4 regions of the Staphylococcus sp. MSU001 genome follow, and region 2 is predicted to be linked to each of the others. Evidence: riboswitches for the same ligand, from Rfam matches in the RefSeq annotation. Region 2 holds a riboswitch; each other region holds the start of a gene.
The links. Region 2 has a riboswitch for thiamine pyrophosphate ahead of tenA (thiaminase II). Riboswitches for the same ligand answer to the same signal wherever they lie in the genome.
Positions count from the first base shown of each region.

Region 1: linked by a shared signal. The riboswitch ahead of ACVBFA_RS09380 (3-oxoacyl-ACP reductase) and the one ahead of tenA (thiaminase II) in region 2 are both predicted to bind thiamine pyrophosphate.
Region 3: linked by a shared signal. The riboswitch ahead of ACVBFA_RS01595 (ABC transporter substrate-binding protein) and the one ahead of tenA (thiaminase II) in region 2 are both predicted to bind thiamine pyrophosphate.
Region 4: linked by a shared signal. The riboswitch ahead of ACVBFA_RS02970 (thiamine phosphate synthase) and the one ahead of tenA (thiaminase II) in region 2 are both predicted to bind thiamine pyrophosphate.

Region 1 covers NZ_JBRIKK010000019.1:5,027-10,576, forward strand. Annotated here, with positions in the region: gene tadA (tRNA adenosine(34) deaminase TadA) at 1-186, opposite strand, end outside; gene ACVBFA_RS09370 (deoxynucleoside kinase) at 253-870, shown strand; gene ACVBFA_RS09375 (deoxynucleoside kinase) at 863-1,525, shown strand; TPP riboswitch at 1,680-1,779, shown strand; gene ACVBFA_RS09380 (3-oxoacyl-ACP reductase) at 1,880-2,632, shown strand; gene ACVBFA_RS09385 (NtaA/DmoA family FMN-dependent monooxygenase) at 2,681-3,985, shown strand; gene ACVBFA_RS09390 (HAD family hydrolase) at 4,074-4,769, opposite strand; gene ACVBFA_RS09395 (CDP-glycerol glycerophosphotransferase family protein) at 5,139-5,550, opposite strand, start outside.
Region 2 covers NZ_JBRIKK010000012.1:21,382-26,931, reverse strand. Annotated here, with positions in the region: gene ACVBFA_RS06960 (single-stranded DNA-binding protein) at 164-559, shown strand; gene ACVBFA_RS06955 (transglycosylase family protein) at 947-1,606, shown strand; TPP riboswitch at 1,720-1,818, shown strand; gene tenA (thiaminase II) at 1,890-2,579, shown strand; gene thiD (bifunctional hydroxymethylpyrimidine kinase/phosphomethylpyrimidine kinase) at 2,572-3,393, shown strand; gene thiM (hydroxyethylthiazole kinase) at 3,386-4,174, shown strand; gene thiE (thiamine phosphate synthase) at 4,180-4,818, shown strand; gene yidC (membrane protein insertase YidC) at 4,907-5,550, shown strand, end outside.
Region 3 covers NZ_JBRIKK010000002.1:79,978-85,527, reverse strand. Annotated here, with positions in the region: gene lpdA (dihydrolipoyl dehydrogenase) at 21-1,373, opposite strand; gene ACVBFA_RS01600 (anion permease) at 1,699-3,117, shown strand; TPP riboswitch at 3,277-3,378, shown strand; gene ACVBFA_RS01595 (ABC transporter substrate-binding protein) at 3,434-4,345, shown strand; partial or broken gene rarD (EamA family transporter RarD) at 4,445-5,348, opposite strand; gene ACVBFA_RS01585 (MepB family protein) at 5,483-5,550, opposite strand, start outside.
Region 4 covers NZ_JBRIKK010000004.1:62,851-68,400, forward strand. Annotated here, with positions in the region: gene thiO (glycine oxidase ThiO) at 1-787, opposite strand, end outside; gene ACVBFA_RS02970 (thiamine phosphate synthase) at 780-1,379, opposite strand; TPP riboswitch at 1,449-1,558, opposite strand; gene ACVBFA_RS02975 (MFS transporter) at 2,051-3,325, shown strand; gene ACVBFA_RS02980 (putative quinol monooxygenase) at 3,479-3,769, shown strand; gene ACVBFA_RS02985 (FUSC family protein) at 3,931-5,550, shown strand, end outside.

The DNA of each region.
Region 1 (5,550 bases), on a different contig from region 2:
CGCCCGTTCTATCGCTATGTGCTCTGCGTGGGCAGTAGGTTGCTGCAATGTTTCCCTTAAATTATGTGCAAGTGCAATGACTTGATCCTCTTTAACAATAACTGCTCCGATTGGAACTTCTCCTAATGCTTTGGCTTTGTGTGCTTCTTTAATTGCTAAGCGCATGTAATCATGATTTTTTTTCATATGTGTTGGAATACCTCACTTATGGTACAATACTCATTGTCTATCTTAACATTTGGAGAAGTGATTATGAATAAACCATTTATTGCAATCGAAGGACCTATAGGTGTTGGTAAATCCTCTCTTGCTCACCGTTTAAGCAAGACGTTTGGTTTTTATGAAGAGAAGGAAATTGTTGATGAAAATCCATTTCTATCTGATTTTTATGATGATATAGAAAAGTGGAGTTTTCAAACTGAAATGTTCTTTTTATGTAACAGATATAAACAGATTAGAGATATTGAGTCGCTAAATCAAGGTATAGTTAGCGATTATCATATTCATAAAAATAAAATTTTTGCTAAAAATACTTTAGATGCTAAAGAATTTGATAAATTCAGTCGTATTTTTGATATTTTAACTGAAGATATCGAAATGCCAAATACAATTATCTTTTTAGATGCTGATTTAGATGTATTAAAATCTAGAATTGCACAACGTAATCGTAGCTTTGAATCTCAAATAGAAGATGACTATTTACTTACTTTAAAAAAAGATTATCTTGCTTATTATGAATCATTAAAGAATGACGGTGCAAATGTCATTCGAATTGATACATCTCAACAAGATTTCGTTAAAAATGATTACGATTACCAAAATATTTTAAATTTAGTAAAACCTATGATTGGAGAAAATAAAGATGAATAATTATGGTATTCCTCAAAATGCAGTAATAACCATTGCTGGCACTGTAGGGGTTGGTAAATCTACGTTAACACAAGCACTTGCTGACAAGTTAAATTTTAAAACTTCCTTTGAGAATGTAGACCATAATCCTTATTTAGATAAATTTTATCATAATTTTGAACGTTGGAGCTTTCATCTTCAAATTTACTTTCTTGCTGAACGTTTTAAGGAACAAAAACGCATGTTTGAGTATGGTGGCGGATTCGTTCAAGATCGTTCAATTTATGAAGATGTGGATATTTTTGCAAAAATGCACGAAGAACAAGGAACAATGAGTGCTGACGACTACCACACGTATTACGAATTATTTAATGCAATGGTTATGACACCTTATTTTCCAAAGCCTGATGTTCTGATTTATCTAGAATGTGATTATGATGAAGTAATTGATCGTATTCAACAGCGGGGACGTGACATGGAAATCAATACAGATCCAGAATATTGGAAAAAACTATTTAAACGGTATGAAAATTGGATTAACAATTTTAATGCATGTCCTGTTGTTCGACTTAATATTAATGAATATGACATACACGAAGACGTAGACTCCCTTGATCCAGTCATTGATAAAATTGCTCAAGTTATTAAAGCATACCGACAAGTGGATACGAGATAATATATCTAATTGTAGAAAATTAGAGCTTATATTTGTATACTTTCACAAGTTATTTCATATACCTTTTACTCAAATATTAAAATAACAGATATAGCTATTATTAAGAATGTTGACAATATTTTATAAAAATTCTATGTTTATACTATAAGTGAATTATATGCACTAGGGGTGTTTTTTAACTGAGATGGATATCATCCAAACCCTTTGAACCTGAACTAGCTTATACTAGCGGAGGAAAGTGTTGAATCTCATCTAATTATCATTCTGTCTTTATATATTGATTTGGATGCACAACTTTTCTCATGAAGGTTGTGCATTTTTTCTTATACAAATAAAAATATTGGGGGCATGAAGATGAAAAAAACTGCAATTATCACAGGAAGTAGTCGTGGATTAGGCGCTAAAATTGCAATAACTTTACTAGAAAAAGGCTACAATGTTGTTGTTAATTACAAACAAAATAAGGATAAAGCTGAAAAATTAATTAGAAATTATAATCAAAGTAGGGCTATAGCTATTCAAGCTGATGTGACGGATAGAAACGATGTGAATCGAATGATTCAAACTGCCACACAACATTTTGGAAAAATAGATATAGTCATTAATAATGCACTTGTTGATTTTAAATTTGATCCAAATCAGCAAAAATCGTTTAAAGATTTAACTTGGGAAGATTATCAACAACAACTTAATGGTACTTTAAAAGGAGCATTTAATGTGACTCAAAGCGTCATACCACAATTTATAGAACAACAAAGTGGATGCATTGTTAGCATTGGAACCAATTTGTATCAAAATCCAGTCGTACCTTATCATGAGTATACAACAGCAAAGGCAGGTCTCATTGGCTTTACTCGTAATATTGCTGCAGAACTTGGACAATATGGTATTACAGCAAATGTTGTTTCTGGAGGATTACTCAAAACGACTGATGCAAGTGCAGTCACTACACCTGAAGTATTTGATTTAATTGCTCAAACTACACCTCTTAGAAAAGTAACATCACCTCAAGATGTAGCCAATATGGTCGTATATCTCGCTTCAGATGAAGCACGTGGCGTAACAGGTCAAAATATTACCGTTGACGGTGGTTTAACAATGAACTAATTGTTTGTGTATTTTTTACAAAAAGATAATAATTAATGAGGTGTTCATATGACAAATAATCACTTTCTTAACATAGGTGTGTTACTGTACGGATGTGGTCATCATCAAGCGGCATGGCGTATGAAAGATTCTAATATTGAGGATATCGGCAACATATCTTATTATCAGCATTTAGCTCAAATAGCTGAAAAAGGTCTTTTGGATATCGTCTTTTTTGCAGATAATCAAGCCTTTAATGCAAGTGATAATACTACTATGCCCGCTTTTTGGTTTGATCCTATAATTAACTTATCAGCTATTGCACAAGTTACATCACATATAGGATTAGTGCCAACAATATCGAGTACATTTTCAAATCCATTCACCGCTTCTCGTCAATTATTAAGTCTAGACTACTTATCTCATGGCCGTGTGGGTTGGAATTTAGTCACATCCATGACAGATATTGAAGCCCAAAATCACAGTCTTCAATACTTACCAGAAAGACATGAGCGCTACAAAAAAGCAGATGAATTTGCATCGGTAATGAATCAGCTATTCACTTCTTGGTCAACTGCATCTTATGTACCAGATAAAAACAACAACAAAATTATTGAGTCTAAAGATATTAAACCTTTTTATCATGAGGGAGACTATTTTCAAGTACGAGGACCACATACAACACCACAAAGTCCTCAAGGTAAACCAGTATCAATGCAAGCCGGTGCGTCAAAAGAAGGTATTGCATTAGCAGCAAAATATGCTGATGCTGTTTACTCTGTTTCATGGGATATCAAGCAAGCACGTAGTTATAAAAAGAAATTGTCTGATGCTATTTCTAAAACTCAACATCCAGATAGAAAAATTAAAATTTTCCCTGGTTTAGTAACTTATGTAGGTGAAACCCATGAAAAAGCATTATCAAAAAAAGCAGAACTTGATCAAAAATTACCCATTGAAGATGCTTTAAAGCAACTCAGTTTTTTTGTTCAACAAGATTGTTCAGATTGGGAATTAGATGAACCAGTTCCTCCCTTACCTCCTGTTAAAAATTTCAAAGGTCCGATTGGTCGATATGAAACAGTTTTAGCCATTATAAAAGATAAACAACCGACTGTAAGAGAATTATTAGGTTACTTAAGTGCCGGTGGTGGTCATCTTACTCTTATAGGTACACCTGAGGAGATAGTGGATGAGATGGAGCAGTGGTTTAATGAAGGCGTTGCAGACGGCTTTAATCTGATGCCACCTTCATTACCCCATAGCCTTGAAGATTTTGTAAAATACATTATACCAGAACTACAACGTCGTGCTTTATTTAAAAATTCTTATAATCAATCTACACTACGTACATTATTAAATCTCGACTCATAAAACCGATGTTTTTTTGTATTATTAAAAGAAAAAGGACGTAGACGTGCGAATCGACTCACACATCTACGTCTTACTCAATTTTAAAATTTTATTTTCCGTATTGCTCTATAACTTGTTTAACATCTTTTGCACTATTAATGATGACATCTGCGTCGTAGAGTTCCTCTTTTTTAGCCACGCCTGTTAGCACACCGATAGCTAATCCTAAATTTGCATTAATCGCGGTTTTCATATCGTTGGCCGTATCTCCTACTATTGCTACCTTTTCTGGTTCAACATCAAAAGCATTAAATAGTGGATCTAAAACTTTAGGATGTGGCTTTTCTTCTGCGTGTGTCTCTGTAGAAATTACTAAATCAAAGAGATTTCTAGTTTGCGTTTCCTCCAGAAATTGATCGACTCCTTTTTTAGTATCACTTGTTACTATACCTATGTGATATCCTTCATTTCTAAGAGCTTGAATAGTTTCTTGTACACCATCAATCCAATTGTTTTCAGGCACTCTTGAATCAATGAGTTCCTGACTCGTATCCTTTGTCCAATCTGATGTTTCTTTACCTGTTACACCATTAAAAGACTCTATAATTTCACCTAATGAACCCGATCCCATAACAGAATCTGGCTTAATTTTTTTATCGATAATGCCTAATTGGCGATGTGCCGCTTCCTTATCATGTACTGGAAAGGTTTCTAAAAGTTGATCAACGAGACGTACGCCAATTTTTTCCCAACTACTGTCAAACTCAATCAATGTACCATCTTTATCAAATAATATCCATTCCACTTTTAATTCTCTCCTGAAAATGATTTTTATATTAATTATAGTTACATCAACTATTATATTATAGATTGCATGACAATTATAGGAAACTGAACTTTATTTAAGTATAAAAACTAAAATTGGGTTCAAAATTAAAAATGGCTATTTTTCTTTAGGTACTTTTATTAATTAATACATACTTTAAAAGACTCTATTCATAATACGTATTGTACATCACTAATCTAGAACTTGCTAAAAACGAAATGACTTAACTATACTTTGAAAATTTACTAGACATAACTAGATTTAGAGTTGTTTCACTATGATATAAATTTTCTAACTTGTTATTTATTTATTGTTACAATTAGCATAAATTAGAACCTTTAAATTCTTTTACTGAAAAAATTTGTTAAATAAATCTTTAACTAATCGTTCACTCGATTTACCATCTTTATATTTAAAATTCTTATTTAAAAACGGTTTTACCTTTTCAAATTCAAAATCATTATTTTCTAACGCTAAAATAAGTTCATCAAAAGTTTTCACTATTTTACCAGGAACAAAGGTTTCATAAGGTTCATAAAAATCTCTCGTGTAAATATAATCTTCCAAATCAAAAGCATAAAAAAGCATTGGTTTTTTAAAAACTGAAAATTCATAGATTAAAGAAGAATAATCAGAGATTAAAATATCCGTAATGAACAATACATCATTTACTTCGCGGTAATTTGAAATATCTAAAAAATATTTATTATAAATTGCTGGGATATTTAATTTATTTCTAACAAAAGGATGCATTTTAAAC
Region 2 (5,550 bases):
CATACAAAAATATAAATTTATGTCAGATTTAGATATAATACTTCAATATTTTCTTTAAATATATCAAAATCTCATCATCATTTACTAACAATTTCAATAAAATTGTGGTTTTGACCAGTGAACTAAGCTCAGTTATGATTAGAGCATAAGAAGGAGGTGACACATGTTAAATAAAATAGTCATTGTTGGTAGAATGACGAAAGATGCTCAAATATATGAAAAGGAGGATAACAAAATAGCAACATTTTGCGTTGCTACAGAAAGAAACTACAAAGATGATAATAACGAAATTTCTTCAGATTATTTGCTTTGTAAAGCTTTCGGTAAAACTGCCACTAATATTGAAAAGTACACTAGTCAAGGTACTTTAGTAGGTATAACTGGGCAAATGCGTTCAAGAAAATATGAAAAAGAAGGCCAAACACATTTTGTTACAGAATTATACGTTGAAACAATTAAATTCATGTCCCCAAAAAATAAAAACAATGAAACTCCCTCTGATAATCAATTTGAAAACAACACTTATCAACCTGATGATTTAGAAATAATTCATATTTAAACAACTAACTTTTCCTTTAAAACTCCATCCTATATTTAATAAATTAATTTATCCTTTCTTTCAATTATACTCGAGCGGCCTTTGTTAATCATAAAACATTAATTAAAGGTCGCTTTAAATACATATCAAAGGCCTATAATTTTGATAATTATCTGATAAATTTCATTTATATTACAACGATATTGTGATAATGTGACTCGAAAAAACTATCATGATAGGAATCATTACGGTTATTCATTAGAATTAGTATACTATTTAATGTAATTGCAGTGTAAAAAACTGGCGTTTATTTTTATTTCAGTGTAACCTGCACGATTTTTATAGATGTTACAGTAGGTTACGTAAACAAATTAAGAAAACAAATCACTTTTAGGAGGATTTTTAATAATGAAAAAAACATTAGTTGCATCATCATTAGCTATAGGACTAGGCGTTGTAGCAGGCAACGCAGGACATGACGCACATGCAAGTGAGACTACAAATGTTGATAAAGCAGAATTAGCTCAAAAAGCGTTAACTAATGATCAATCACTAAATGAAAGCCCTGTTCAAGAAGGTGCTTATAACATTAATTTTGATTACAATGGCAATTCTTATCATTTTGAATCTGATGGTTCTACTTGGAGTTGGAGTTATGAATCAACAAACAATGCTACGCAACCTGTTCAACCAAGCCAATCTCAAGTAGCAACACAACAACAACCTGTACAAGTATCAGCACCACAAAATGAGCAAACAGCGCAACCACAAACAAAATCAACATCTGCAAGTCAAACTTCTTCAAGTAAAGCTTCAAGTGGTTCATCAGTAAATGTAAATTCACATTTACAACAAATTGCTCAACGTGAATCAGGTGGCGATATTCATGCAATAAACCCATCTTCAGGTGCAGCAGGTAAATATCAATTCTTACAATCAACTTGGGATTCTGTTGCTCCAAGTCAATATAAAGGTGTATCACCTGCAAAAGCTCCAGAAAGCGTACAAGACAAAGCAGCAGTAAAATTATATAATACTGGTGGCCCAGGTCATTGGGTAACTGCTTAATTAAAATATGAAGTATGTACCATCTTCTCGAATTTGAGAAGATGGTTTTTTATTATACGACTTATTTGATTTACATGTAATCGTTTGCTATGGTTGATAATGAATCATATATTATTTACTACTAGGGGAGCCAAAAGGCTGAGATGAATGTATTCAGACCCTTATAACCTGATTTGGTTAATACCAACGTAGGAAAGTAGTTATTAACTATTCGTCATTAAGATGTCTTGGTCTAACTACTTTCCTCGTTGGGAAGTAGTTTTATTTTTTGAGGAGGCTAATTATGACATTTTCAAAAGAGTTGAGGGAAGCATCAAAACCTATTATTGATGACATTTACAATGATGGTTTTATTCAAGATTTACTAGCAGGTAAGTTATCTAATCAAGCTGTAAGACAATACTTAAGAGCAGACGCTTCTTATTTAAAAGAGTTTACAAATATTTATGCAATGCTCATACCCAAAATGAGTTCCATGGATGATGTTAAATTTCTAGTAGAACAAATTGAATTTATGTTAGAAGGAGAAGTTGAAGCGCATGAGGTTCTAGCTGATTTCATTAATGAACCATATGAAGAAATAGTAAAAGAAAAAGTATGGCCACCAAGTGGTGATCATTATATTAAACACATGTACTTCAATGCATTTGCACGTGAAAATGCAGCCTTCACGATTGCAGCGATGGCACCATGTCCATACGTTTACGCTGTCATTGGTAAACGTGCGATGGAAGATCCAAAATTAAATAAAGAATCAGTGACTTCTAAATGGTTCCAATTTTATAGTACTGAAATGGACGAACTTGTTGATGTGTTCGATCAATTGATGGACCGTTTAACTAAACATAGTAGTGAGACTGAAAAAAATGAAATTAAAGAAAATTTCTTGCAAAGTACTATTCATGAGAGACATTTCTTCAATATGGCATATATTAATGAAAAATGGGAATATAGGGGAGATAATAATGCATAAACCTAAAATTGCACTAACAATAGCAGGCACAGACCCCACCGGTGGGGCAGGTGTTATGGCGGATTTAAAATCATTTCACGCGTGTGGCGTTTATGGTATGGCCAGTATAACAAGTATCGTTGCTCAAAATACTCTAGGAGTTCAACATATTCATAATTTAGAAACTTCATGGGTAAAGGAACAACTTGATAGTGTGTTTGATGATGAATTACCACAAGCTATCAAAACGGGTATGATTGCAACAAAAGAAACGATGGAGTTGATTCAAAGTTACTTAAAGGAACATTCCAATATTCCTTATGTGATTGATCCAGTTATGCTTGCCAAAAGTGGTGATTCATTGATGGATGACAATACTAAAAATCATTTGCAATCAACATTATTACCTTTGGCTGATGTTGTCACTCCGAATATACCTGAAGCTGAAGAAATTACTGGTATTAAAATTAACGATGAAGAAAGTATACGTAAAGCAGGTCAAATCTTTATTAATGAAATTGGTAGTAAGGGCGTTGTAATTAAGGGTGGACATTCAGCCGATTTAAATAATGCTAAAGATTTTCTTTTCACTAAGAATGAAACGTATACATTTGAGAACAGACGCTTTGATACTAAACATACGCATGGAACTGGTTGTACTTTTTCAGCAGTCATTACAGCAGAATTAGCTAAAGGTCGTTCCATAAATGATGCAGTAAAAAAAGCAAAAGAGTTTATTTCATTAAGTATTGAACATACCCCAGAAATTGGCAGGGGAAGAGGACCTGTAAATCATTTTGCTTATATGAAGAAAGTAGGTTTAGATGATGAATAATTTAGAACGATTACGTTCAGAAAATCCACTCGTAATTTGCTATACCAATGATGTTGTGAAAAACTTTACTGCGAATGGTTTACTAAGTTTAGGTGCTAGTCCCGCAATGAGTGAGGCACCAGAAGAAGCTGAAGATTTTACTCGAATGGCTAGTGCGCTTTTAATTAATATCGGTACACTCACACGTGAAAATGAGGAAGATATTATCAAAATAGGTAAAATTGCTAATCAGCAAGGTACACCAATAGTTTTTGATCCAGTGGCAGTTGGTGCATCTACATATCGTAAAAATTTTTGTCAACGTTTTCTTGATGAAGTTAATGTCACAGTTATAAAAGGCAATGCATCAGAAATATTGACATTAATTGATTTTAATACAACTATGAAAGGTACTGACAGTGATAGCGAATTAGATTCAGTAAATATTGCAAAAAAAGCGGCAAATACTTTAAACACTGCTATTGTCATTACTGGGGAAGATGATATTATTGCAAAAAATGAGAAAATAATTAAATTATCTAATGGTTCTCCGCTTCTTACTAAAATTACAGGGGCTGGATGCTTGTTAGGTGGTGTATTAGCAAGTTTCTTGTTTAGAAATACTCAACCTTCAATTGATTTATTAGTTGAAGCGGAAAGTGTCTACAACATCGCAGCAGAATTTGCTGAACAAGCACCTCATGTAAATGGACCTGGTACTTTTCTATCTGAACTACTAGATCAACTTTATCAAATAAATGATATTGCTTATAAAAATCAAGTAAAAAAGGTAGAGATATAAATATGATGTTTGATTCAAAACAATTATCAGTCTATTTTATTTGCGGAACACAAGATATACCTAAAAATAAATCAATTGAGCAAGTTCTCAAAGAGGCATTAGAAGCTGGAATCACATTGTATCAATTTCGTGAAAAAGGCCCTAATGCACTAAAAGGAGAAAAGAAAAAACAGCTAGCCTTAAAACTTAAACAATTATGTCATTCATATCACGTACCTATGATAGTTAATGATGATGTTCAATTAGCCCAAGAGATTAATGCTGATGGCATTCATGTAGGTCAAGATGATATGGAAATTCAACAATTTGCAAGCCAATTTAAAAATAAGATTATAGGTTTAAGTGTAGGGAATTTGAAAGAGTATCAACAATCTGATTTGTCTAAAGTTGATTATATTGGAGTAGGTCCAATGTATACAACATCATCAAAAGATGACGCTAGTAAACCTGTTGGGCCATCTATGATATCTCAATTAAGATTATATATTCATGATGTTCCTATAGTTGCCATTGGAGGTATTAATGAAACTAACGTGCAGCCTATTGTTGACGAAGGTGCAGATGGTATTTCTGTCATCTCAGCAATTACACGTAGTACCAATATAGACAAAACGGTTAAATACTTCTTAAGATATTTCACCTAAATCTCTATTTTTTCTACTTTTTGTTTTCTACTATTGTATTAGTATGATAAAATATACTCTATGTGAATATAACATTAGAGGTGGAAAAATGAAGAAAAAAGCGTTACTACCTTTGTTTTTGGGAATAATGATTTTTCTAGCAGGTTGTGATTACTCTACACCTGAGAAGCAAGATGGATTCTTCTTTAATACTTTTGTTCAACCTATGAAACATCTCTTACAGTGGTTAGGAAATGATGTTTTTCATAATAATTTTGGACTAGCAATTATTGTATTAGTTCTTTTCATTCGTTTAATCTTGTTACCATTTATGTTATCTAACTATAAAAATAGCCACATGATGCGTGAGAAAATGAAAGTGGCTAAACCTGAAGTAGATGGCATTCAAGAAAAGGTTAAACGTGCGCGTACACAAGAAGAAAAAATGGCTGCAAACCAAGAACTTATGGAAGTTTATAAAAAATATGATATGAACCCTATGAAGAGCATGTTAGGATGTTTACCTATACTTATTCAAATGCCAATTATTATGGGATTATACTTTGTATTAAAAGATAAACTTGTAAATGGTTTATCTGAACATCCGCATTTCTTATGGTTTAATTTAACTAAACCTGACATTTGGATTACAGTTATTGCCGGTGTGCTATACTTTATTCAAGCTGTAGTTTCAAGCAAAACGATGCCTCAAGAGCAACGTCAGATGGGTTATATGATGATGGTTATTTCTCC
Region 3 (5,550 bases), on a different contig from region 2:
ATAGGTCATAAAGTTTAAAACTACATATGAATTGCAGAATCAAAAAATGCATCTGCACTCTCACCTATTGCTTCTAATAAAGCCGGGTGTGGTTGAATAATTTGAGAAAGTTCATGAATCGTACCCTCTGATGCTTTGACACTTAAAAGTTCTCCAATGATATCTGTAGCATGTGGTCCTACAATAAAAGCACCAAGAACCTCTCCATACTTTTTATCAACGACAAGTTTAATAAATCCTTCATTTTCTCCTTTAATTAACGCCTTTGCATTCCCTTGAAATGCTGATTGAGTCACTTTCACATCATAACCAGCCTCTTTAGCTTGCGCTTCTGATAACCCAACTGATGCTGCTTCAAGTCTTGTGTATATACAACGCGTAATATCTTCTTGACGCACAAGTGACGGCTGTTTGTTCATTATTGTTTCGACAACATGAATGCCATGCGCACTTGCTGCATGTGCAAGTTGATATCCTTTAATTAAATCTCCTATAGCATAGACATGTTTTTGACTCGTTTCATAATGTTCATTGACTTTAAAGAATTTACCATCCATTTCCAAATTTAAATTCTTTGCAACTTGCGTATTCGGTTGTCTACCTGTTGCAACAAGAAGGGTATCAAAGCTAACATCATCTTGCCCATCTAATATTATTTTCGATTCCTTAACTTGTTTTATCTTTGCTTTCGTCAGTATCTTAATACCTTGATTATCTAAATGTGCTTTTAACATTTCTCTAGTTTCGTTGATTTCAGTTAATAAAATGTCATCTGCAACTTCTATTATCGTAACTCTAACTCCAAGATCAGCCATTGAGGATGCGAGTTCTGTTGCAATCACACCCCCACCGATAACCGCTAACTGTTTTGGTAGCTTCTCTAAATCGAAAAATGTATCGGTTGTTTCATAATTGACTTGATCTAACCCATCAATTGGTGGAATGAACGGCTGACTGCCAGTTGCTAAAATGATATCTTTCGCTTGATACGTTTCATTGTTAACGTCCACTTTTAAGTTTTTAGAAATTCGTGCTTCCCCTTCAATATAAGCAACTTTATTTTTCTTTAACAACTGCTTCACGCCACCCGTAAGTGTTTGTACAACTTTCTTTTTACGTTGGACAAATTGAGTAAAATCAATTTTTAAGTCTTTCGTTGTGATACCCCAATCATTTGCAACTCGTATGTTGTGTGCTTTCTCGCCGTGTTCTAACAACGTTTTAGAGGGGATGCAACCTACATTTAAGCACGTGCCTCCAGCATTATTTTTTTCAATGACTGCAACATTTTTACCAAGTTGCGCACCACGTATTGCAGCTACATAGCCACCAGGTCCAGCTCCTATTACGATTAAGTCATATGATTTACTCATATAATAAATGCCTCCTTTCACCAATAGTACGTTGTGCCATCCCAATTTCATTTGCATGAGGAATAAGAAATTTTACATTTGTAAGCGCTTTCTTATTCCTTCAATTCCATTCTACTTCAAGTATTTTGAGTTTTCAAACAATTGTATGTTATTAATTATTAATACTTTATAAACTTTATAAATTACTGTTTATCTAACTCTTAAACTGATTTAAAAAAGTAATGATGTTTAAAGATTGTATAATTATAAAAAGACCTGTACATCAGCGTGTGATAAGACTATGATTAAAATGTAAAAAAGATTTTAGATAAAGGAAGATGGTGTCGTGGGAAGTACTGTTAAATATCGTAAGTTTATTCTACCTATTGTCGTTGGTTTAATTATCTGGGCATTGACACCTATTAAACCAGATGCCTTAAATGATCAAGCCTGGTATATGTTTGCTATTTTTGTGTCAACCATCATTGCTTGTATTACTCAACCTATGACTATAGGTGCCGTATCAATCATTGGGTTTACAATCATGATTTTGGTTGGAATTGTTGATACAAAAACTGCCGTTCAAGGCTTCGGTAATAGTAGTATTTGGCTTATTGCAATGGCCTTTTTCATTTCAAGAGGATTTGTAAAAACAGGGCTAGGTCGACGTATTGCTCTACAATTCGTTAAATTATTTGGAAAGAAAACGCTTGGTTTGGCTTATTCACTTGTTGGTGTTGATCTTATCTTAGCTCCTGCTACTCCAAGTAATACAGCACGTGCTGGTGGTATTATGTTTCCAATCATTAAGTCTTTGTCAGAGTCTTTTGGTTCATCGCCGAAAGATGGCTCTGAGAGAAAAATGGGTGCGTTTTTAATCTTTACTGAGTTCCAAGGTAATTTAATTACTTCGGCTATGTTTTTAACAGCTATGGCCGGTAACCCAATAGCGCAAAGTTTGGCTGAAAAAACGGCACACGTTCAAATTACATGGATGAATTGGTTTGTTGCTGCTATTATACCCGGATTAATTTCTCTCATCGTTGTCCCTTTCATTATTTATAAATTATACCCACCAACTGTTAAAGAAACGCCTAACGCTAAAAAATGGGCTACTGAACAACTAGAAGAAATGGGACATATGTCTATAGCCGAAAAAGTGATGGTTGGTATCTTTATCATTGCATTGGCTTTGTGGGTATTAGGAAGCTTCATTAATGTTGATGCCACGCTCACCGCATTTATTGCTTTAGCATTGTTATTATTAACAGGTGTATTAGCATGGTCAGATATTTTAAATGAAACAGGCGCATGGAATACACTCGTTTGGTTCTCAGTTCTTGTATTAATGGCAGAACAATTAAACAAGTTAGGCTTTATCCCTTGGTTAAGCAAACTCATTGCTCAAGGTTTGAATGGCTTTAGTTGGCCTATCGTTTTAGTTTTACTCATCTTGTTTTATTTCTACTCACATTATTTATTCGCAAGTGCAACAGCACATGTCAGCGCTATGTACGCTGCGTTACTCGGTGTTGCAGTCGCTTCGGGTGCACCGCCATTATTCAGTGCATTAATGTTAGGGTTCTTTGGTAACTTACTGGCATCAACAACACACTATAGTAGTGGACCAGCGCCTATATTATACGCAGCTGGCTATGTTACACAAAAGCGCTGGTGGACTATGAATATTGTACTTGGTATAGTCTATTTTATTATTTGGATTGGATTAGGTTCACTATGGATGAAACTCATTGGTATGATGTAAAGTTAGAATTTTAATTAAACTTCCGTTCATCAAATATATTGTAAGCTAACGTTTGAAACGTTAGCTTATTTTTTTGCATCATACTCCCATGATTAATATTTACTATATTCATTTTACTTTTTATTCAATTCAACTATGTTATTCTGTACATAGATTAACCAGTATCACTAGGGGTGCAATTCAATTTGCTGAGAGAAAGTCTACTTTCAACCCTTGAACCTGTTGGTTAGCACCAGCGTAGGAAAGTGAGCAATATTGATAACTGTTTCTTCATTCACTTTTTTACGCAATAATTAAATGGATGGAGGAATTTTTTATGGACAAATTAACAGTAGGTTTAGAATGGTTTTTAAATCCTGATCATATGCCATTAATCATAGGTATTGAAAAAGGATGGTTTAAAGAAGAATCATTAGAAATTGAGATGATTGAACCAAAAGAGCACTTTGATGCATTAGACGAGATTGAAAATGGTTCAATGGATATCGCGATTACTGAACCTATTCATCTGGTTCAAGATAGAGTTAAAGAACAAAACGTCATCGGGTTTGCGAGATATCTTCACACTAACGGCGGTATTATGTATAACAAAGATAAAAATATCGCTCGCCCCAAAGATTTAATCGGTAAGCGACTTCAATATCCTGGCGCTCCCGGTCCAGGTGGTATTGCCATGGCTAAAACGATGATTGAAGCAGATGGCGGCACATATAAAGAGGGTGACATCACACCAGTTAATCATAGCTTTTATCATACTGATGCACTTTTAACTGATAAAGCTGATGCTGCTACACTTATTTTCGAAAATTTTGAAATTCTTGAAGCTAAAAATCAAGGACTAAATGTAGATTATTTTCCACTAAAAAATTATAATGTACCTGATTTTTGTCAACTCATTTTCATTACTACACCTGAAGTATTAAATACGAGTGAGATCAAACTTAGAAAGTTTCTGAAGGTCATTCAAAAGGCCATTCATTACATCAATCATCATTTAGCAAGTGCAATTGAAATTTACTCAATGTATACTCGAACTGATATCTCTAACCAATTAAACAAAGATACAATTGAAGCAACAGCTAAATGTTTTACAAATGATTTGTCTATGAGTTCCGACTACTACAATGATTTACAGTTGTGGCTTAAAGAAGTCAATGATATTAAAGACACGATTAACCCAACTTTATATTTTACAAATCAACTACTATTCAGTCGATATACAAAATAAAAAATACACCTTCACTCTATTTAAACGTTGATGTACACATCAATAGTTAGAATCAATATCTAATTTAGAGAATGCACATTAAATAAAGTGAAGGTATATTTATTTTACAACTGGGTTTTTCTTAATTTGAACATATTGAGAAATACTATATAACACAATACCTATCCATATAAAAATAAAGGTAATCAATTGATCAGTGTTAAATGGCTCTTTAAAGACAAAGATACCTAAGATAAACATGATTGTCGGCCCTACATATTGAATGAAGCCAGTTAACGATAATGGAATTCGCTTAGCACCTGCTGAGAACAGAATCAATGGTATTGCTGTAATTGCACCTGAAAATAGTAGCCAAAATGATGATATATTTAATCCAAATGTTATGTGTTGTTGCTGCCATAGGTAAATAACATAGATTAAACCTGCTGGTGCAGTAACAATACATTCAATAGTGATGCTACTTATCGCATCGATATGCACAATCTTTTTTAGTAAACCATAAATACCAAAAGAAAATGCTAACAGAAGTGAAATAAATGGAAATTCACCGATTTTTATTGTCATATAAAGTACGCCTACTAATGCAAAGATGATGGCTAACCATTCGAATTTATTAAATCTCTCTTTTAAAAATATAAGCGCCAAGACGATACTCACTAGTGGGTTAATGTAGTAACCTAGGCTAGATTGTAGCACGTGACCATTAGATACTGCCCAAATAAATGTCCCCCAATTCACTGTAATAACATACCCTGCAACTATGATGGCAATAAGTTGTACGGGATGCGATACCAACTGATTAACATCTCTAAAAAAAAGCGTTCCGTTGATTTTTTCCTATAATGAGCACAAAAATCATAAATATCACTGAAAAAATAATTCGGAATGCCAAAATTTCAAAAGCGCCTATTTCATCAATTAAACGCCAATAAATGGGTAAAATCCCCCATAAAATATAAGCACCTAAAGCTAAAAATATTCCTTTTTTATACTCCGAAGACACCATTAACCCTCCCTCAATATAAGCGATTAAAAAATGAGACTCATTCCAACTCATTAACAGTTATGTAATCAAGTCTACTAATAAAACAGTAATATTTACACATATCTGTTTGCGCACAGCTTTTGATTTTATAATCAATCTTCATTAAAATAAGCACGTTTAATACTTGGTACATCAATTGTTTGAGACATATCTATAAAGT
Region 4 (5,550 bases), on a different contig from region 2:
CACCAATTAAAAAACGATTGGGTTGTTTTGGAACGATGTAACAACCATTAGTCATAAATAATGTTTCAGTAAGTGCAAGATCGTTATTTTCTAATAAGATGACTTCTCCTTTAACGCCAATCACTTGTCGTTGTAAATGATATTGTGTTAATAATTGTGAAGACCATGCGCCACCTGCAACGATAACTTTGTGCGCTTCAATTGTTGAAGATTGATTGGTTTTCACTGAATAATAGCCATTATGCCGTTCTATTGAAGTGACCTCTGTAGACGCATAACGCTTAATCTCTCTTAACTTCAATGATTCTAATAATGCCAGTGTGTAATGATGTGCATTAATTTGACCATCATGCGGTATATGAATGGCCGCGTATGAAGGTTTAACTTCACCATGTGTAAGTTGTAGCAAGTCATCATCTGATAATTGTTTGACACTACGGTCTTGACTATTCAGAAATTGATATTGTCGTCTTATAGATGAGATATCATCGTGTTCATTAGCAATTTTGATAAGTCCTGAATTTTTAAATTGAATGTCTATGCCTGTTTCATCTAATAATGATTTACTTAATTGTGGAAACATAGCACGAGATTCGATGGCTAATTGAAACAAGTCACTATCCTTTGTAAATTCATTTTGTGCGCCAAGCATACCTCCAGCTTTATATGACGCATGCTTTCCAGGTACATCTCTATCTATGACTGCAATATCTAAGTGTGTTGCACTGAGGTGTCTTGCAATTGACATACCAATAACTCCTGAACCAATGATTAGTACATCATGCATGAGTAGACCACTCCTTTCTTAATTGTTTAATTTCTTCTAGTGAAGCATTGTTAAAATATGATATGGCACATATACCTTTAAATCCAGGTGGCATCTTTTGAATCGAATGTTCATTGATACCGCCAATAGCATAAATAGGGATAGGAACATCTAATGCTTGTTGAATGGTCTTTTTAGAACGTGGTGGCGTATCTGGATGTGAAGCGGTCGGAAAAATATGCCCCAAAAAGACATAATCTAAATTATTTTCATAACATCGTTTTACTGTTTCAATGTCATGTGTAGACATACTTACATAAATATCAGGATGTGCTGCTTTATATGCGAAAGCAGTTGTATCATTACTCTTAAAATGAATACGTTTAAGATTTAATTCCTCTAATAGTGTCGTATCACTGTGAATAATTATTTTATCTTTACTAAAACCCAATTGAAGTAAAGATTGAATCATGTCCTTGTTTTCTTCGTTATTCATGGAAGTGCGAAATAACAAGCCATCAATAGCTTCTTCGATATGTTTATAATGCTGTAAATCGTCCCTAGTCAGTTGTTTATGATGTGTAATCGCAATAAATATAAATATCCCCCCAATTTCTACAATAAAAAAACGCTATTTCCCTTAAATTGGGAAATAGCGTTGAGCTTTAGTATGACTTCATAAAATTGAGCGTCGCCACTTCCCTACGCCAGTATGAACTGGATCAGGTTCCAGGAATTATAAAGTCAGTTCTTTACTCTCAGCCTTAAACAAAGGCACTTCCAGTGGTTAAATATGAAATTAATTTACAAGATATTAAATGTTTCGTTTACAATATTTTACTACCTTTAATAAAAGACTTCAAATTTCTTTACAATTTCTATTAAGTAATTTGTAGATATCGTATTCATTTAAAAGTTATTATCATCATTTGCGAATCATTTTTAAACTTTAATTTGCCAAGTACATATTTAGAAACCATCTTTCAAAATCAATAACTAATGATTGCTAGTATATTGTGAGAATAGGGTGTAAGGGGCGCGGTAAAAGATATAAAGGTGTAAGATGCATCTAAAATACACAAAAAATTTTAAAAAGTTCAAAAAAAATTCACAAAAAGTATTGTAACCGTTTACACTACGTGCTATATTAATAAAAAATTGTAGCGCTACAACTTAATAGTTGTTTTAAAAATTGAAGTTAAAACAGTCACCAGAGGGGATTTCTGAAACATAACGACATCATAATAAGAAACAACAGAATACAAATGGAAGTAGGAAACAAATATGAAAGAAAAACGTAGTAATGTTCGTTGGTATTTTGCAATAGGGTTCTTCTTTATTGGGGTTATTGCTTACATGGATCGATCTAACATATCTTATATTGCAGTACCGATGATGAAAGATTTGGGGTTAACTAAGACACAATTTGGTTTATTAGCATCATTTTTCTCCCTAGGATATGCATTAATGCAAGTACCTTCGGGAATGTTAGCAGAGAAGTTTGGACCACGTAAAATGATTACTGTCGCTTTAGTTTGGTGGAGTGCATTTACTATCTTAACAGGGATGATTAAACACCATGGTTTACTTTACTTTATTAGATTCTTATTTGGTGTTGGTGAAGCGCCAATGTATCCATCCAATGCGGTTTTTAACTCTTTTTGGTTCGCTAAAAATGAAAAAGGTCGTGCATCTAGTGCGTTGTTAGCAGGTTCTTATTTTGGTCCAGTTTTAGCACCTATCATCACGATAGCCATTGTCAACGCTTTTAACTGGCAAGCCGTTTTCTACATTTTCGGGGTTGTAGGAATTTTAATGGCAGTTCTTTGGGCAATTATTGCTAAAGACTTACCAGAACAACATAAAATGGTAAACGATGCCGAGAAAAGATTTATTACTCAAAATCGTGATATTGTCGCGACTGAGAAATCTTTACCACCGTGGAAACGTTTTTTAAGTCATTTCAGTTTTTACGCAATCGCATTACAATACTTTGTAGTTCAGTTTGTTATCGCGTTGTTCCTAATATGGTTACCAACATATTTAACTGAACAATATCATGTGAATTTCAAAGAAATGACTATCAGTGCATTACCTTGGTTATTTATGTTCTTCTTAATTTTATTTGCTGGAGCTATTTCAGACAAGATTTTGAATACAGGTCAATCACGTTTTGTTGCACGTGGCGTAATTGCGATTGCGGGATTTGTGGTATTCTCAATTTCAATTTTCTTAGCAGTACATACAGACAACTTATATGTAACCATTTTCTGGTTATCACTTTGTTTAGGTGGCGTAGGTATTTCTATGGGAATGAGTTGGGCTGCAGCCACTGACTTAGGTCGTAATTTCTCTGGAACTGTGTCAGGTTGGATGAACTTATGGGGAAATGTTGGCGCACTTATTAGTCCTTTACTTGCAGGAATTGTTGTAGATCATTTAGGATGGTCAATGACATTACAACTCTTAATCGTTCCGGCTATTATAGCAGCAATTTTATGGTTCTTCGTTAAACCAGATAAACCTCTTGTTGTTAGTGAAGAACATGTTAATAAATAATATTTTTTGAAACACATGCAATGACATTCATATCATTGCGTGTGTTTATTCTTTTATTATGTGGTATAGAACATGGAAGCGATAAGCGAATTGTTTTTTTAATCAGTTATAAACTGCTAAACTTATAATTAATATGTATAGGAGTTGACTAAAATGATTATTATTAACGCAAAATTAAAAATCGATGGTAACAAACGCGAAGATTATCTAAAACTTATGAAGGAATTAGTCATAAATTCTAGAAAAGAAGAAGGTAATTTATTCTATCATCATTACGAAGATGTAACTGAGAAAAATGTCTTTGTCGTAGTTGAAAACTATAAAGACGAACAAGCGGTTCAAGCACACAATCAATCAGATCACTTTAAAGTTTTTAGTGATAATATTAGTCAATATTTAATTGAAGAACCTCAAATTGATGTAAGTCAACCTATTCAATTATAATCACAATCTGTACTTACTCTAAAGTGACAATGTGATAAAATAATAACTAAATATCATAATTCTCAACAATGCTGATGAAGGGCAGAACAATAAATGTATGAAGTATATGTTCTGTCCTTTTTTAATTGAATTTGTGGGATGTTAGAGAAAGGAAGATTGGGATGCAACAAATCATTAACTCTTTGATACACTTCGACCGTTCAAAGATTGATATAGCTAAAGGAATACGACAAGGATTTTTAATGATACTACCAGCATTGATAGGTTACTTATTAGGATTCCCTATGTTTGGTATTTTAATATCAACAGGTACGCTAGCACATGTCTACGTTTTTAGTGGATCACCGCAATCTATGTTAAAAACAGTCATCACATGTTCACTATCATTTACTATTTGCATGATTCTTGGCACCTTAACAGTATCTCAGCCTATTTTATTTGGATTACTATTACTGATTGTTGTTACAATCCCATATTATACGTTTAATGCGCTAAAAATCGCTGGTCCATCATCGACATTCTTTTTAGTAACGTTTTGCTTATCTATAAACTTACCGATAGCCCCAGAAGAAGCGCTTTTACGTGGATCTGCAATTCTCATTGGTGGTATGTTGGCAACCATAACAGTAATTTTAACAATCATATTTGCTAAAGAGAAAGCAGAAGACAGAGCAATTCATACGGATTTTAAAACATTACATAACTTGCTACATCATTTTGATGAGCCAGAGGATTTCAAAGCATATGCTCGAAATGCTGTTACAGAATTTAGAAATTCTGAAAAACTTTTAATTACTTCAACATCAGGTGGTAATGGAAAATTAAGTAAAAGGTTTCAGAAATTAATTTTATTACATACATCAGCACAAGGGATATATTCAGAATTACTAGAACTCAATGAAAATCATATTCGTCCATTACCAAATGACTTAGTTGAAATGATGGATCATATCATTAAAAGTGTTCAACAACCTAAACAATATCGACCGTGGTCAAAAGTTGTTGATGTGGCACCAGAATTTCAAAATTTAATGGATCATATTTTGAAAATAGATGAAATGATTCACGCAAACGATAATCAAATTAAATATGAAGCAGATATTCGCAAGCCTTTATATAGCAAGCGAATATATCAAAATCTAACTTTCGACTCAATTGTATTTAGAAATGCTTTGCAATATACAGTTATTATGGCAGTGGCTATATTTATTGCTCTAGCATTTAACATTCAAAAAGCGTATTGGGTGCCATTGTCAGCGCATACCATCATGTTAGGTAATGTGACAACGATTCGTACGTTAGACAGGTCAATTGCTAGAGGTATTGGAACAATAATAGGGACTATTGTTTTGTCGGGAATCTTGGCATTTCATATCGATCCTATTTTCGCTATTATCATTATGGGATTTTCAGCCATGATGACGGAAGCGTTTGTGGCATCTAACTATGCATTTGCAGTTATTTTTATTACGACACAGGTCATTATGCTCAATGGTCTAGCCTCTCAAAATTTAAATATTGAGATAGCATACACTCGAATTATTGACGTTCTAATAGGTATAGCTATTGCAGTTATTGGTATATTCATACTCGCGCGTAAAACTGCATCCTCAATGTTATCTGATGCTATTGCCGAATTGGTACGTAAAGAAGGTATTTTATTTCATTATTTATTTTCAAAAAATAAACAGGAAACGAATGAACGTGATAGGGTAGAAAGTTTAAATTTAAACGTCAAAATCAGTAATGTGACACAGATTTACAATTCAGCGAATGGTGAA